3 regions of the Pelorhabdus sp. sgz311002 genome follow, and region 1 is predicted to be linked to each of the others. Evidence: riboswitches for the same ligand, from Rfam matches in the RefSeq annotation. Region 1 holds a riboswitch; each other region holds the start of a gene.
The links. A riboswitch is a leader RNA that binds a small molecule or an ion and turns the genes downstream of it on or off. The one in region 1 is predicted to bind cyclic di-GMP.
Positions count from the first base shown of each region.

Region 2: linked by a shared signal. The riboswitch ahead of AC0NJP_RS15195 (putative bifunctional diguanylate cyclase/phosphodiesterase) and the one ahead of AC0NJP_RS06270 (response regulator) in region 1 are both predicted to bind cyclic di-GMP.
Region 3: linked by a shared signal. The riboswitch ahead of AC0NJP_RS08945 (methyl-accepting chemotaxis protein) and the one ahead of AC0NJP_RS06270 (response regulator) in region 1 are both predicted to bind cyclic di-GMP.

Region 1 is NZ_JBWBCL010000003.1:84,956-90,501, reverse strand. Features, by position in the region: gene AC0NJP_RS06285 (NAD(P)-dependent oxidoreductase) at 1-976, shown strand, start outside; gene AC0NJP_RS06280 (hypothetical protein) at 1,260-1,610, shown strand; gene AC0NJP_RS06275 (GGDEF domain-containing protein) at 1,607-2,458, shown strand; gene AC0NJP_RS06270 (response regulator) at 2,460-3,203, opposite strand; cyclic di-GMP riboswitch class I at 3,286-3,387, opposite strand; gene AC0NJP_RS06265 (3D domain-containing protein) at 3,529-4,101, shown strand; gene AC0NJP_RS06260 (aldo/keto reductase) at 4,225-5,385, shown strand; gene AC0NJP_RS06255 (nickel-dependent lactate racemase family protein) at 5,468-5,546, opposite strand, start outside.
Region 2 is NZ_JBWBCL010000012.1:37,284-42,829, forward strand. Features, by position in the region: gene carB (carbamoyl-phosphate synthase large subunit) at 1-1,123, shown strand, start outside; gene AC0NJP_RS15175 (dihydroorotate dehydrogenase electron transfer subunit) at 1,116-1,877, shown strand; gene AC0NJP_RS15180 (dihydroorotate dehydrogenase) at 1,874-2,785, shown strand; gene pyrF (orotidine-5'-phosphate decarboxylase) at 2,797-3,519, shown strand; gene pyrE (orotate phosphoribosyltransferase) at 3,519-4,091, shown strand; cyclic di-GMP riboswitch class I at 4,152-4,237, shown strand; gene AC0NJP_RS15195 (putative bifunctional diguanylate cyclase/phosphodiesterase) at 4,307-5,546, shown strand, end outside.
Region 3 is NZ_JBWBCL010000004.1:272,325-277,870, forward strand. Features, by position in the region: gene AC0NJP_RS08930 (potassium channel family protein) at 1-358, shown strand, start outside; gene AC0NJP_RS08935 (methyl-accepting chemotaxis protein) at 546-2,579, shown strand; gene AC0NJP_RS08940 (hypothetical protein) at 2,679-3,335, shown strand; cyclic di-GMP riboswitch class I at 3,439-3,528, shown strand; gene AC0NJP_RS08945 (methyl-accepting chemotaxis protein) at 3,726-5,414, shown strand.

The sequences.
Region 1 (5,546 bases):
AGGGAAGGTTGCCGTAATTGGTTCGGGTCCTGCCGGATTAACCGTAGCAGGTGATTTGGCGAAGCTTGGCTTTACTGTAACTGTTTTTGAAGGGCAGAAAGAGCCTGGCGGCGTTTTGATGTATGGAATTCCTGAATTCCGTTTAAATAAAGAAGTTGTTCGTCGTGAAATTGCTCGAATTGAAAGATTGGGCGTTTCATTTGAAACAGGAATTTTAATCGGCCCTGATAAAACGGTTGATGAGCTTTTTGCTGACGGTTATGATGCTGTGTTTATGGGGACAGGAACTGCTTTGCCGAAAGAACTTCATATTCCTGGTAAAGACTTGCCTGGTGTTATTCAGGCGACGTATTTTCTTGGTATGGTTACATTAGCAAATGAAAAAGGGATTGACGGACAGGAAATTCCGGTACAAAAAGGAGATTCTGTTATTGTAATTGGCGCAGGCAATGTTGCTATGGATGCAGCTCGGACGGCGCTTCGTGTTGGTGCAGCAAAAGTTACTCTAGTGTATCGGCGTACGCAAGATCAGATTACGGCGCTTCGTTCCGAATATGAGGAAGCGAAGGCTGAAGGCGTGGAGTTTTCTTGGCTGATGAGTCCAAAACAATATTTAGGTGATAAAGAGGTTACTGCGTTAGAATGTGAGCGCCAAGTTTTATTGGAAGATGGCTCCGTTAAGGGCAGTGGGCTTTTGGAGAAAATTAGTGCCAATAAAATTATTGTGGCAATTGGTCAAAGACCCGCTGCTCGCATTGTTTCAACAACAGAAGGGATCGAAGTCAATCCTGCTGGCTTTGTTATTACTCGGGAACGGCCTTATGGTATGACTACGCGACGCGGTGTTTTTGCCGGGGGCGACGTAGTTCATGAACCGGCAACTGTCGTATTGGCTATGAAAGCGGCAAAACAAGTAGCGCAAGGTATTGCGCAATATGTGGAAGCCAAAAAACTTATGGAAGAATGCGGTTTGTAAACCGACAAAAATAAGACTAAATACCTAAAAAAACTTGACCTTTTCTAGCAAAATATGGTTTAATCAATATAGCAGGATTTGGTAACTAATTGATTAGTGACTTTTACCGAGCGGATATATGAAAAACTGCCTATGATTATTAGGCTAATGCTAGAGTTAGCACAGAAAAAATCAGGCGTAAGCCTGATTTTTTTACTTCCTGGTGAGATTTTCATATAAGATTTTACTCTGCTGTAATCATGTAGACGTTTACTATACTTTGCGGTACAAGAGAGGTCAAGAGATGGGCAGTCAGATTGAAAGCAGTAAAAAAGTTGAAATTAGTATGCGCTTATCGGAATTTGAAATGCCGCCAATGCAAGATGTTTTAGTTGTCGGCAAACGGGCGCCGATCGGCCCGGAAGCGGCACGGCGAATGGGGGATATTTTATCACCTGGTCAATATATAGTAAAAAAAATTGAACACCCATCAATTGAAGCAATGGTTGTTCGTAAGTCTTTGCTTGCTATGGTGCCGGAAGATCAGTTAATTTCTCTTATGATTGATGAAGTAGATGAAATGATTCATGAATCAATGATTGTAAGAGTTCAGATTAATGTGACCGTAATAGTAAAGAAGTTGATTGAATTATGATGCGCCAGTTATCGCATATTATGACAGTTAAATTTCCCTATGTAGATGCGTTAGCTGGATTAAGTCAGGTACAGGAATTTATGCTTTCGACTCAACTAGAAAGTCTCCCAGTCATTGAGAACGGTAAAATACTTGGTGTGATTGATTATTGGGATGTGTTGAAAACACATCCTAATCGGATTGCCGCTGATGCTATGTCTGACTATTTTAAAGAAGTTGTGCCTGACACATTCGTATGGGAAGCGAAAGAGGCTATAGATAGCCACGGTATTAAGCTTTTCATTGTGAAACAGCAGGACCAGGTAGTGGGAATCGTTAGTCCGAGCCAAGTTGCGTTAGAAATAGGCAGGCAATTTGATGTGTTAACAGAGCTTTACAAAAAAGATTATATTTATTATCAAGCTGTTAAAGTCTTAAAAGAAAGACAATTGCTTTCTTTGATTTTTCTTGATGTAAATAATTTTGGTAAGATAGACAAACAGTATGGCCATATTGCCGGGGATCAGATTTTACGGGAGATCGGTCAGCTTTTAAAGGCTAAAATGTCAAAAGAAACCCATGTGTCGCGGTTTGGCGGTGATGAGTTTCTTATATTGACCCCCTACAAACTAGAGAAGACTCGTAATTTTACTGAAATATTATTGCGTGAAGTAAAAGAACATCGCTTTTACAAAGAGATTCCTGTTAGTTTTTCAGCGGGAATTGTAAAGGGAATATGTCATGGATTCATGAAAAATAGTGTTCCCGCGCTAGAACGGCTGGTTAATTGTGCTAGCCTAGCGTCAACTCAGGCGAAAAAAGAGTCTATAGACTTAGTCGTCGCCAATCAAGTCGAATTAGGTTATTAATTTAGCAGATTTTTAAAATTTCGGCAATCATATCAGGATCGCTTTCTTCGGTAGGAAAGGTGATATAGTGAATTGCGGGATCATTTGCTGTCGGGAGAATTTCCGATAGCTTTTTTCTTGCTTTATTAATGACAACATTTGTCCCATCTTGCTTGGTAAAAGGTAAAATAAGCAAAAGATTTTGCGGTGTTGCCAGGAGAACGGAATCATAAACGCGCAGGGTGTTTTTGAGTTGTTCCATAATAAAGCTTCCATTGGCAATATTTTCATTAAACCCGAGTGATACAAAAGAAACTTCAGTATGATCTCGCTTCGCTCGGTAAATGCTATTAAGAATTTCTTGTTGACTGCTTGCTTGCATTGGCGCGGCAACAAGCGAACCCATTACATTTTCGATACGATCAAGCAAATCTTCATCAGAGAAGGGTTTTCGAATGTAATGGGAAGCGCCGAGACAGAGTGATTTCTGAATGACAAGACGATTGGCGATCCCTGAAACCATAATAACGGGGATTTGCTGCTGCAAATTTAGACGATGCATTTCTTCCAGTGCCGCAATTCCATCCATTCCTTTTAAGTTAATATCTAAAAGTAACAAGTTGATATCGCGGAACCGCCAGCGCTGCGCAAAGAAATCTTCGGCATTATCTAGCTCATATACTTCCACTCCATATTCTTCAAGAATCCTTTTTACTTGCAGGCGAATGAACCTTGAGTCATCAATGACTAATATTTTTTTTCCCATGGCAAGCCTCCAACTCCTCTCATAAATAATTCATTAAATCATAAAAAAACCAGGCTGATCAGATAAATACATGACGATTTATCGATGCAACCTGGCAATCATTGATAGACTTTAGCAAGCAGTACTATCTTTAGATCCAATGGTTTTGCGTCCTTGATTTTCATCAAGTTTGCCCCAAAATTGATTTTTATTTAGTTTATGAAAATGTTCTCTGTGTGGAGAAAAAAATCCTTTTTTGTAATAAAAATCGCGTGAATTTCTTGTGAAATATTGTAAGTTTATAAGAAGGACTTGATGAAAATAATAAGACAAAGGAGGGATTTTTATGACCGACAAAGTGCATCATAAAGTGAAACGGCATTATAAAAAAATTGCCGCTGCACTTGGCGGAGCTTTTGTTCTCGCTGCTTCGGCGATGCACGGTTTAGGCGCTATTGCTCAGCAGCAGCCCACAACACCACAAGTAGATCCACCAATTAATACAGCGGAAGTGCAAACTGCGAATCCCCTTAGTACGCAAGAACTTGTGCAAAATATTGCAACGCAGGATACCTTGGGAAAAGAAGCGATACATGTAACGGCAACTGCGTATGCACCAGGACCGCATGATAATGATCAGTGGGGGAGTAAAACGAGGCTAGGCACAGAAATAAGGCCAGGTGTTATTGCAGTAGATCCTCGGATTATTCCGCTCGGTTCCCGCGTGATGATTCAATATCCTGACGGAAGTAAAGAGTATGCTGTAGCAGAAGATACGGGCGGTGCGATTAAAGGGAATCGTATAGATGTTGCTAAATGGACGGTGCGGGAGGCAAATCATTTTGGAATCAAGGCTGTTAAAGTGTATGTATTAAGTAAACCAGATCAGGTTACAACTGAAACAGGAGAACAAGTATGAAGGGCAGCTGTAAGAGGCTGCTCTTTTTTTACACAAAAGTGTTGAGTGCTATTGACTTATAGTACACTCTAAAGTATACAATAAAATTGGAATTTTCTATTACGAATAAGGGGTGAGTCGATTATGCTTTACAGACAATATGGCAAAACAAAGGAACAAGTATCAATCTTGGGGTTTGGTTGTATGCGGCTACCTGTTATTGATGGCGATGCGACAAAAATTGATGAAAAGCAGGCGATTCCGATGATTCGCCAAGCCATTGACGCTGGCGTGAATTATATTGATACAGCCTATCCTTATCACGGAACAGGGATGCAAAGCGGCGGGGCTAGTGAACCCTTTGTGGCTAAGGTGTTAAAAGACGGCTATCGGGAAAAAGTAAAGCTTGCGACAAAATTGCCAAGCTGGCTCATTAAGACAAGAGCCGATATGGATCGTTACTTAGACGAGCAACTTCAGCGGTTAGAAACCGATTATATTGATTTTTATCTTGTACATAGCCTTGGATCTCATACCTGGTCTGCATTGACGAAAATCGGTATTGCTGATTTTCTCGACCAGGCTAAAAAAGATGGTAAGATTAAACATGTCGGTTTTTCCTTTCATGATCGAATCGGGTTATTCAAAGAAATTGTGGATTATTATGACTGGGAGTTTTGCCAGATTCAATATAACTACCTTGATGAAGACTATCAAGCTGGAACGGAAGGCTTGCATTATGCAGCGTCGAAAGGTCTTGGCATTGCCATTATGGAACCATTACGTGGCGGAAAGCTAGCGAATCTGCCTAATCAAGCCCTAGATCTACTGCAAGAAAGCGGCGCCCAGCGCACCCCGGCGCAATGGGCCTTACGCTGGGTCTGGAACCATCCTGAAGTTTCTGTTGTTTTAAGTGGTATGTCAACGATGGAACAAGTGACTGAGAACTTAGAAACGGCAAACGAAGGTCTACCCAATTCTCTTACAACAACGGAACTGGCAGCTCTTAATAAAGTAAACGCACTGTTTAAAGAGCGGATGAAAGTGAACTGTACAGCTTGTGCTTACTGTATGCCCTGTCCTAGCGGCGTGAATATACCAGGGTGTTTTAGCCTCTATAATGATTACTCTGTATTTGGCGAAGGGGAAGCTTCTAAGGCTCGTTATCAGTTCCTTTATGGTTTCCGTATTGGGGAAGCGGCGCAGGCGAATCGTTGTGTCGAATGCGGTAAATGTGAAGATCACTGTCCGCAGGGGATTGCCATTCGTAAAGAATTAAAGGCTGTAGAAGCTGTGTTAAGATAACCCAGTAAAATAACAAGAAGCCAGATTGCAATGTTCATATTGCAGTCTGGCTTCTTTGTTTATGAAAAGAGTAAAAGGCTTATCAATTGTCAACAAGTGGAACTGTCATACTGCCTAAGGGCATCAAGGTAATACTTGGAGTCGGCCCTAGCTTTTTATAA
Region 2 (5,546 bases), on a different contig from region 1:
TGGCTATCCTGTAGTAGTTCGTCCTTCTTACGTGTTGGGCGGTCGGGCCATGGAAATTGTCTATAGCACGAAAGAGCTTATTGATTACATGGAACATGCCGTAAAAGCGTCGCATGAACACCCTGTGCTTGTGGATCGCTACATGCAGGGACGGGAAGTCGAAGTTGACGCCATATCCGATGGTACGGATCTCTTGATTCCTGGTATTATGGAGCATATTGAACGAGCTGGGGTTCATTCCGGCGACAGTATTGCTGTCTATCCGGCACAGACCTTATCTGATAAGGTTCTTAATATGATCGTCGACTATACGAAGAAATTAGCTACCGGATTAAACGTAAAAGGCTTGATCAATATTCAATATGTAGTTGTGGATGAACAGGTTTATGTTATCGAAGTAAATCCTCGGTCCAGCCGCACCATTCCGTTCCTTAGCAAAGTAACCAACATTCCCATGGTAAACTTAGCTACGCGCGTTGCTATGGGCGCGACACTGAAGTCGCTAGGCTGCCCAATCGGCCTGTTACCGGAAAAACCTTATGTAGCAGTAAAAGCGCCAGTCTTCTCCTTTGCGAAAATGCAGCAAGTTGATATTTCACTTGGACCTGAAATGAAATCAACTGGGGAAGTTATGGGTCTCGATTATCACTATGAACGGGCTCTTTACAAAGCGCTGATCGGATCAAACATGAATATTCCTCGCGAAGGAACTGTTTTGATCACTGTCAATGATAAAGATAAATCGGAAGTTCTGTCGATCGCCAAAGGGTTTGAAGAACTGGGCTATCAGCTCATGGCGACAGAAGGAACGGCGAAGTACTTGACTGATCGAGGAATCGCCGTGAGTCGTGTGCCGAAAGTCAGCGAAGCGCCGCCGCATATTCTTGATCTCATTCGTAGCAGCAAAATCAATCTTGTCATTAATACGTTAACACGTGGCAAGGAACAGGAACGTGACGGCTACAAGATTCGTCGGGCCACTGTCGAAAATGGAATTCCTTGTCTTACTTCGCTTGATACGGCAAATTCTGTTCTGCGGGTACTTACAGTTATGCGTGAACGGCGTCTTACCTATGTTCTTGCTCTACAGGACTATGTAGAAGGAAGGGATTATTTTGGCTAAAGTTCGAGAAGAAGCGGCAATTGTATCTCACAAGATTCTAGCGCCGACTCTGCGCGAGCTTGTGCTAAAAGCGCCGGAGATTGCGGCTATGGCTCAGCCGGGGCAGTTTGTTCATGTGGCCGTCGGCGCGACTCATATTTTGCGGCGCCCCATCAGTATTGCTGATGCCGATGCGAAGCAAGGAACGATTACTTTAATTTATAAACTAGCAGGCCAGGGCACTATTGCCCTGGCTGATAAAAAAATTGGTGAACTAGTGGATCTGCTAGGCCCATTAGGAAACTCTTTTGCGGTGCAAGGCGAAAAAATTCTGCTGGTAGGCGGCGGGATTGGTACTGCGCCGCTCATTTATCTGGCAAAATCTCTTTGTCCAAAACCCATGACTGTCGTCATGGGCGGACGAACAGCGGAAGAAATGATTTGGCCGGACTATTTCAAAAGTGTTTGCCAAGATATACAGATTACTACGGATGACGGAACTTGTGGTACAAAAGGTCTGTGTATTGATTTATTGCCGGAAATTTTAACAAAGGGCTATGACATGATTTATACTTGTGGTCCGAAAATTATGATGGAGGCTGTGGCGAAGGCGGCGCAAGAAGCGGGTGTGCTTTGCCAAGTTTCCTTAGAAGAATATATGGCCTGCGGCGTGGGGGCTTGTCTTTCCTGCACTTGTGCGGCGAAAGGCGAAAAACGCGTTAAGGTTTGTACCGATGGACCTGTCTTTTTTAGCAGCGAGGTGATGTCTTTATGAACCGTTTAGCTACAGAAATTGCTGGGATTTCCATGAAAAATCCAGTTATGAGCGCGTCGGGAACTTTTGGTTTCGGTCTGGAATATCAAGATTTTGCGCCGCTCGAAGATTTAGGCGCTGTTGTCGTCAAAGGTACGACCCTATTACCTCGTGCTGGCAATGCCGGTCATCGCATCGCCGAAACACCAGCAGGTATGCTGAATGCTGTTGGTTTGGAAAATCCCGGTGTGGACGTTTTTTTAACGGAAATTCTGCCGAAGGTTTCTACGTATGGCACGCCGATCATCATTAATATTTCGGCGAATACAGTAGAAGAATACGGTATATTAGCGGCTAAACTGGCTGATGCGCCGATTGCCGGTATTGAGATCAATATATCCTGCCCGAATGTCAAACAAGGCGGCATGGCTTTTGGCGTTCAGGAAGAAAGCGCCGCCAGCGTAGTGCGGGCAGTAAAAGCCAATACAGATAAACCGGTCATTACGAAACTCTCGCCGAACGTTACGGATATTGCTTCTATGGCTAAAGCGGTAGAGGAAGCCGGAACGGATGCGATCTCTTTAATTAACACACTTCTGGGCATGGCCATTGATATTCACTCCTGGCGACCCATTCTAGGGAACGGCATGGGAGGTCTATCAGGGCCTGCTGTGAAACCTGTAGCTGTGCGTATGGTTTATCAGGTAGCTCAGGCCGTTTCTGTCCCTGTAATTGGTATGGGAGGCATTATGACAGCAGAAGATGCTGTTGAGTTTTTCCTGGCTGGCGCCAGCGCCGTTGCCGTAGGAACAGCGAATTTTATGAATCCTTCTGCTATGGTTGATGTGGCGGCAGGGCTTGACGATTATTTGGCGAAACGGGGCATTTCCCATATTAGCGAGATTGTTGGTAAGGTGAAATTTGGATAAGGAGAACAGGTATGAGTGCGAAAAGTAATTCACGCTGTATCGTTGCTTTAGATGTAAATACGCTTGAGGAAGCAAAACAGATTGTTGACGAACTAGGCGATTCTGTCAGCTTTTATAAAGTAGGCATGCAGTTTTACTATAGTCAAGGCAATGAGGTATTGCGTTATCTGCAATCCAAAAACAAATCGATTTTTTTAGATTTGAAGCTTCATGATATTCCTAATACTGTGGCAAAAAGTGCGGCAGCGCTTTCGAAGTTAGGCGTTTCGCTAATGACACTTCATTCTCTTGGCGGCTTTGCTATGATGCAGGCCGCCGCTCAAGCTGTGAAGGAAAGTGCTGCGGCGGAAAATCGTGAGGTCCCCAAACTTTTAGCTGTTACTATATTAACAAGTATGGACGAGGTAGCTTTGAAGCAAGTGGGCTGCCCGCTTGCGATTGGTGAAGAAGTTTTAACGTTAGCTAAGCTAGCTAAATCGGCGGGGATGGACGGCGTTGTCGCTTCGCCTCATGAAGCCGCGATGATTCGAAAAGCCTGCGGCGACGACTTCTTGATCGTCACGCCGGGAATTCGACCAGCCGGAGCAGCATTGCAAGATCAAAGTCGCGCCAGTACGCCAGCAGCGGCTCTTACGGCAGGGGCAACGCATTTAGTTATTGGGCGGCCTATTACGCAGGCGGCCGACAAGAACTTGGCCGTAGAAAAAATACTAGCAGAAATGGAGACGGTATGATGACTGAAGCAGAAGTAAAAGAGTTATTTATACAAACTGGGGCGATTTTAGAAGGCCATTTTCTATTGACCTCTGGCCGTCATAGTATGATGTATGTTGAGAAATTTCAGGTACTGCAGCAGCCGAAACATACCGAAACGTTATGCAAAGCTTTAGCTGAAAAATTTCGTGATGCTAAGATTGACGTAGTTATCGGACCGATGACTGGCGGTATTCTTTTGGCTCATGAAGTGGCTAAAGAGCTTGGTACAAGAGCGCTCTTTACGGAAAGGGAAAACGGCAAAATGGCACTGCGGCGCGGTTTTTACGTCGATCCCGGTGAACGCGTTCTCGTCGTGGAAGATATCGTTACAACAGGTGGCTCGGTGCAGGAAGTGATTGACACAATTAAACCAACAGGCGGAATTATTGCTGGGGTGGGGATTCTTGTGGATCGCAGCGGTGGTAAAGCTTCCTTTGAAGCGCCGACTGAGGCGTTGTTGCATCTTGATGTGGCGTCTTTTGCACCAGAAGAATGTCCCGCTTGCAAAGCCGGAACTCCTATTACCAAACGGGGCAGTCGGAAAATTTAAGTAAACTATTTAAGAAGTCCTGAATTGACAGTTATTAGCATGTTATGATATAAATAAAGATAATGAATATGGCAAACTTATCGAAAGATAAGGACGCAAAGCTATGGGTCTAAAGACAGGATGTCTATGATTGCCAGGTTGCTCCCTGTATAGATAGACCAGGTGTCAGGCCTGGTCTTTTATTTTTTTGAGAGCGCGAGGTAGGAGGATTTTTTGTGAAGAAAAATGATTCTGAGTCGGTAGGAAAGGCGCAAGAAAAGATTTTGTTTGCCGAAATAGAAGCGCAGATTCAAAAATATCAGGTTCTCGCAGAAAAGACAGGAGATATTATTTTATTTATAGCTTTAGAAGGGCAAATTCTAGCAGGTAATGATGCTGCGCTTCGTGTCTATGGCTACTCAGCGGAAGAACTCACAGCTTTAACGATTTTTGATGTGCGGGAAGACGGTACGGAAGCAGCTCTAATTTTAGAACAGATGAAATTAGCCGGAGCCGCCGGCGTTTGTTTTGAAGCAAAGCATAAGCGGAAAAATGGTACGGTTTTTTACGTGCAGGTTCAATCGCAACGAAGCATTGTAGCTGGGGTGCCTGTTTTATTGAGTATTATCCGTGATATTAGTCATCGCAAGCAGATGGAAGAAAGACTATGGCATTTGGCCCACTATGATTATCTTACAGATATTCCAAACCGCTACTATTTAGAAGAACATTTGAAAAAGACAGGCACAAATGGTTGTGTGGCGCAAAAAAGCGCGTTACTGCTACTTGATTTTGATAATTTTAATCTTGTCAATAATTCGTATGGCCATAAGGCGGGTGACCGTTTATTGCAACAGGCTGTAAAATTATTGAAGCGCAACCTGCGTAAAGGTGATTTTTTAGCCCGTTTAGGCGGCGATGAGTTTTTAATTTTTCTGTATGAGACTACCTTGGAAAAGGCGAACTGCATGGCTACAAGGCTCTTAAAAACATTAGAAAAAGAAAACTTTTATGTCGATGCCAGCAAAATTCCTCTTCGCGTTACGGCAAGTATTGGTATTGTCTATATTGATGAAGCGGTTGAAGTAAAACGTATTTTTTCTTATGTAGATGCCGCGGTTCATCAGGCTAAGGAAGCCGGAAAAAACCGGGTTATGCTTATCAGTGATATTGATGACCGTCGTCGTATTTTTGAAATGAATCGCAAAGTGGCTTTAATTTATCAGGCATTACGACGTGATCAGTTTAAACTAGTGTTTCAGCCTATTTATCAGTCAGGCAAGGGCATTATTCATTATGAGGCGCTGATCCGGCTAATAGATGGTGACCATATTATTTCACCAGTTGACTTTATTCCTGTGGCGGAAAAGAGTGGTCTCATAGCCTCTATTGATCGCTGGGTGATATCGAAAACACTTTCGGTACTTGAAAATCAGCCGCAGTTAAGAATTTTTGTGAACTTATCAGGTTTTACCC
Region 3 (5,546 bases), on a different contig from region 1:
CGACAGCGCTATTCATGGAAAAATGCTAGAGAAAGTCGGGGCTGATCGTGTGGTCTTTCCTGAACGGGATATGGGGCAGCGTATTGCTCATAACCTCGTGTCAACGAATGTAATCGATTATTTCGAAGTTGCGCCTGATTTAGGAATTATTGAAGTCGCTGTACCGGAAAATCTAATCAACAGTAACTTAATAGAAGCGGATCTGCGTTCGCGTTATAAAATTACGATTATTGCGATCCGTCGCGGCACTGAGATGCTATTGTCACCGGATCCTACCGAGGCCTTTTTACAGGGAGACGGACTGATTCTTGTTGGCGACAGTAGTGGTATTCAACGCTTTGAATCAGAGTATTTTTGATACTCTTGAAACGAGCGTAAGCTTTATTTATGATTTATTTTGAAATGATTATCGCTTACAATCGTTTCCTTTTTATTAAAATTTTATAAGAATTTACAAGAATTTTGGAAAATTGGCAGGTTTCTTGATTCAATTTGTATAATTATATCTATTGATCATAAATTCCCAAAGAAAGTAGGTCCTGCTTGTGCAGATAAGAAGTGTTCGCGCTAAATTTCTTCTTACTTTAGTACCTTTATTTATGATATCCTTTGCAATTTTGGCTGGCGCAAGCTATTATTTAGCAAATCAGCACTTAACGAAGAATGTCAAAGATACGGCAGTCGCAATTGGTGAAAAGTTTTCTACGCAGATTTCTGGTGATATGCATGAACGAATGGTTCGTCTTGACGATTTAGCATCAGATCCGGAAATGCAAGCTGGTACGCGTGAACAAAAGGTAGCGATTTTGGCCGCGGCGAAAGCGCGACTTGGTTCCAATTTTGATAGCATCTTTTTTATTAATCTTGACGGAAGCGCGGTAGCTTTTGATGGTAAGGATTATAATTATAGTGACCGCGAATACTTTACAAAGGTTAAGGCTACACAAATGCCTTATAGTTCCAAACCGCTCATTTCCAGATCCACAGGAAAATTGGCGCTTGCGCTGATAACACCAGTGAAACGCAATGGACAGATGATTGGTATGATTGGCGGTACAATTTCATTAGAAAAATTGTCACTGCTATTAAAAGACCTACAGTTTAAAGATACTGGCTATGGCTATTTAGCAGATAGTTCTGGCGTGGTCATTGGTCATTATAAGGTACCGGAAACGATTAACAAGTTGAACTTACTAGAGAAGAAGATTCCCCAGGAACTAAATTTTCCTGTAAAAGAAATTGATGATCATCTGACGCAGTTGTTTAAAACAGCGGTTGACTCAGGAAAAACCGTTGAGGGATCTTACCTTAGTGTGTTTGGCGATTCCAGTGTAGCTGTGTTTACGCCAATTACTTTAGACGGCGGCAATAAATGGATTATGATTGTAACTGCGCCAGAAGCGGAAGTAACGCGAGAAGCTCGTTCGCTACTTTGGTCAACCGTGATTTTATCTTGTGTATTTTTACTTATCGCAGTAATTGCTATTTTATTTATTGTAAAACGCTTTACTAAGCCATTGCAGTTTATTTTGCAAGAGGCATTACAATTAGCGGAAGGGGATCTCAGAGAACGAGCAGCTGTAGTGCAATCGCAAGATGAAATCGGCCGTTTGGCTCAAGGTTTCTGTGAAATGCGGACAAAATTACGTCAACTTATGCAGCATGTGAAGGGGCAATCTGAAAAGGTAGCCGGTGCTAGTGAGCAACTGACGGAAAGCGCCCATCAATCTGCTTCGGCAGCGAACCAGGTAGCAGAAGCTGTGACTACCATTGCAGCAGGTACGGATAAACAGGCTGATGCGGCTGCGACTATGGCTGAAACAACTCGATCTATTGCCGAGAGTACCGGAAATATTGTTACTTCCACTCGCTCCTTCGCCCAAATGGCCCATGAAACATCGGTGCAAGCTGAGCAAGGACGAGAAAGCCTGAATGAGGCTGTGGCAAAAATGGAAGATATTCGACTGGGTTCTGAGGCGGTGCAGACAGCGATTGGTGAGTTGGCAAAAGGATCTAATGAAATCAATGAAATTGTCAATTTGATTTCAGCGATCTCCGGACAAACGAATCTACTCGCTTTAAATGCGGCGATTGAAGCGGCTCGCGCTGGTGAGCAAGGACGCGGTTTTGCCGTCGTCGCCGAGGAAGTACGCAAACTAGCAGAAGAATCTAATCAGGCGGCTGGCAAAATCAGTGAACTGATTCGTCAAAATGATATGAATATGCAGCAAGCTATCCTCAAAACTGAGGTCAGTGTAGAAAGTATTCAAGGCGGAATTGAATCAGTCAACGGTGCTGATTTGACCTTTAGAAAAATTGTTGAGGCCGTTGTATATTTGTCGCAGGAAATTCAAAAGACAGCTCATGCCTTAGAAGAAACGGCAACCAAAAATGATTTGCTCGTAACGGCTTCCAAACGGATTGAAGACATCAGTAAGGAAAATTCCGGGGAAACCCAGACGATTTCGGCTGCTACAGAAGAGCAGTCTGCTTCGATGGAAGAAGTAGCGGCGGCCAGCCGGAGTCTGTCTGATTTGGCGAAAGCCTTAGAACAGGAAATTCAACGGTTTAAATTGTAAAGCAAATTTTAATAAATGATTAGAGCAAAGAAGCTCTCGGAGAAATCCGGGAGCTTTTTGTTCTTTTTTAAACAGACTGAGTAAAGGAGGCGTCTAAACATGGGAACGCTAACAGATATTGAATCGTTTTTGCAGGATACAGTCATTATGGTCGCAGATATTCTTAGCCTTGAAGCTGTTGTCGTAGATTGCAACTTGAAAGTGATTGTTGGAACAGGAATTTATCGTGAGGAAAGAGGAATGTATGTAGGGGAGGGGACTTTATCAGCTTACTGCATGAAGCTGCGAGAGACTCTCTTAGTAGTCAATCCTAGACTGCATGATTTGTGCCATTCGTGTGCGCGGCGGGGACGTTGTCCCGATGCTGCTGAAATTTGTATTCCCATTGAAGTAGAAAACCGAGTTTATGGTACGCTTATTTTACTTGCTGTCAACCAGGAGCAGCGGAGTCTACTTTTAGGGCAAGAAGTTAAATTAATACGCTTTGGCCAGTGGCTTGCCGAGATATTTAGTCAGAAGCTGATTGCTTTACAATTTGGGTCTAATCGGGAACCGGATAGAGAAAAGGCAAAACCGATCGTGTCTTTTGCTGAACTAGAACATCAAGCGCTGTTAGCAGCTTTGGCGCGTTTTGGCGTTTCTACAGCGGGAAAACTTGCTATATGTCAAGCACTAGGCATTAGCATTGCAACCTTCTATCGTAAAGTCAAAGAGTATGGGATTAATATTCGCGATAAACAATATGAGAGGAAATGAATTTTTTAGAATTATCTTGACATTTTTTTTCTTTCAGTACAGAATAGAATTCGACAGTTTTGTTTGTTTTTATAATGCCTTATGGCGTTAATTATTGTAAAATAGAAATATATAGCAAACTTGTCGAAAGACAAGGACGCAAAGCTATTGGGTCTAAGGAAAGTATATATTCTAAGACAGCCAGGTTGCTTGATTTTTGCGGGAATTCGCCGGGGCGCCGAAAAGCACTGCGTCGAATTTTTTGCTATGTTTGCAATACTTAACAAATGAGGTAGTTGATGAACGGTAAAGATAGCAGCGAAAAAGCTGCACGCCGCAGGAAGGGAGGTTAGTTGTTAGTTTTGATTTGAGGGTCTAGCGGGACTTATCAAGCACAAAGGCGGGACGATTATGCGTGTAACAATTGGTAAACAAATTATCTTGGTATGTGTTCTTATTGTGTTGGCTTTTACGGGTCTAAATATTTATACCTATTTCCAAATTCAAAAGGTGCAGGAAGATTATGAAGGCTTATTAAAACGCAGTGTTCCTTTAGTCGTTGATATTAAAGAATTAAGTCGCGAACTGAGTACTCAGTCGGCTCAAGTCAGAGGCTTTATTTTGTCAGCGGATCCACAGTATGTTGATCGTTATGAAGCATCAAAGAAGAAAACAGCAACTGTTTTGTCGGACTTAGAGGGAAAGTTGATTACGCCTGAAGGCAAACAGAAAGTGGCCGAATTGAAAGCCTCTTTAGCTGATTACGATAAAATTGCCGAGCAAGGACTTACCCTTCGAAAGACCCAAGGCCAGGCGGAAGCGGTGAAAGCGGTTGCGGCTTCTGGCGCCAAGATTATTGCCGCCGATAAGAATATGGAAGACACTGTTAAGTTTTTAGAAGATCGTATGGAGCTGAGAAGACAGGAAACTCAAGCCGATGTAACAAAGATTCAGTCTCTCTTATTTATTCTTGACGGAATTATTCTTGTGATCGGCGCCTTACTAGCTTGGTATTTGGCTAGACGAATCTCTCGGCCGCTCAATGATGTGTCGCAGGCAGCAGAGCGTATTGCTGCCGGGGATTTGGGCGTACATAATATTTCTTATCAAGCCAATGATGAAATCGCTGATATGATCCGCTCTTTTTCGCATATGCGCGAAAATCTGCGGAAGTTAGTTGGAAGTGTAGCTAAGTCAGCGCAACAAGTGGCTGCTGCTAGTGAAGAGCTGACAGCGAGCTCGAATCAGTCAGCTCAGGCCGCGACACAAGTGGCCGAAACTGTTACCTGTGTGGCTGGTGGCGCTACCAATCAATCGACAGAAATTGATAAAGCAGCCAGTGTAGTGGAAGCTATGTCGCAGGAGATTCATCAGATTACATCACATGCCCAGGAAGTGACCAAAAAATCCGAAGAAACAGCACAAGCTGCTAGCGTGGGCGGCGAAGCCGTAACACAAGCTACGCAACAAATGAATTTGATTCAAGATTCTGTGGTATCATCAGCAAAAGTAGTACGCCGTCTTGGTGAACGTTCTCAGCAGATTGGTGAATTTGTTACGATGATCAGCGGGATTGCCAGTCAGACGAATTTACTGGCGCTCAATGCGGCTATTGAGGCGGCGCGGGCTGGTGAGCAAGGACGCGGCTTTGCCGTTGTGGCGGAAGAAGTTCGTAAGCTGGCTGAACAGTCCCATGAAGCAGCAGAGAAAATTACGGGAATTATTCATGATATTCAATCCGAAACAGCTGAAGCCGTTAACGTTATGGATCGGGAAACTGATGAAGTATCTAGAGGGGCTCAAGTTATTGCTACAACAGGTGAGCGTTTTCAGTTTATTGAACGCATGGTTCTTGACTTGACGGGACAAATTGGTTCGATTAATTCGGCTGCGCAAAATCTGATGACTGCCAGTGATGACGTTGTCAATTCTGTAGAAGCCATCAGAGGCGTTGCATCGTCGACGGCTTGTGATACTCAGTCAATTTCAGCAGCGACGCAAGAACAGTCGGCTTCGATGGAAGAGATTGCTTCAGCCAGCCAAACTTTGGCGCAAATGGCTATGGAATTGCAAGATGTTGTTGCTAAATTCCATCTTTAATATAATAGTTTAGAAAGATTATAAGAGAGACTTGTCGATTTGACAGGTCTCTTTTTGCATCCATTGAATATTTTGAGGGGCAAGTGTACAATAAATACAGAAATGGATTTGACCTTTAAAGGTGGACAGAAT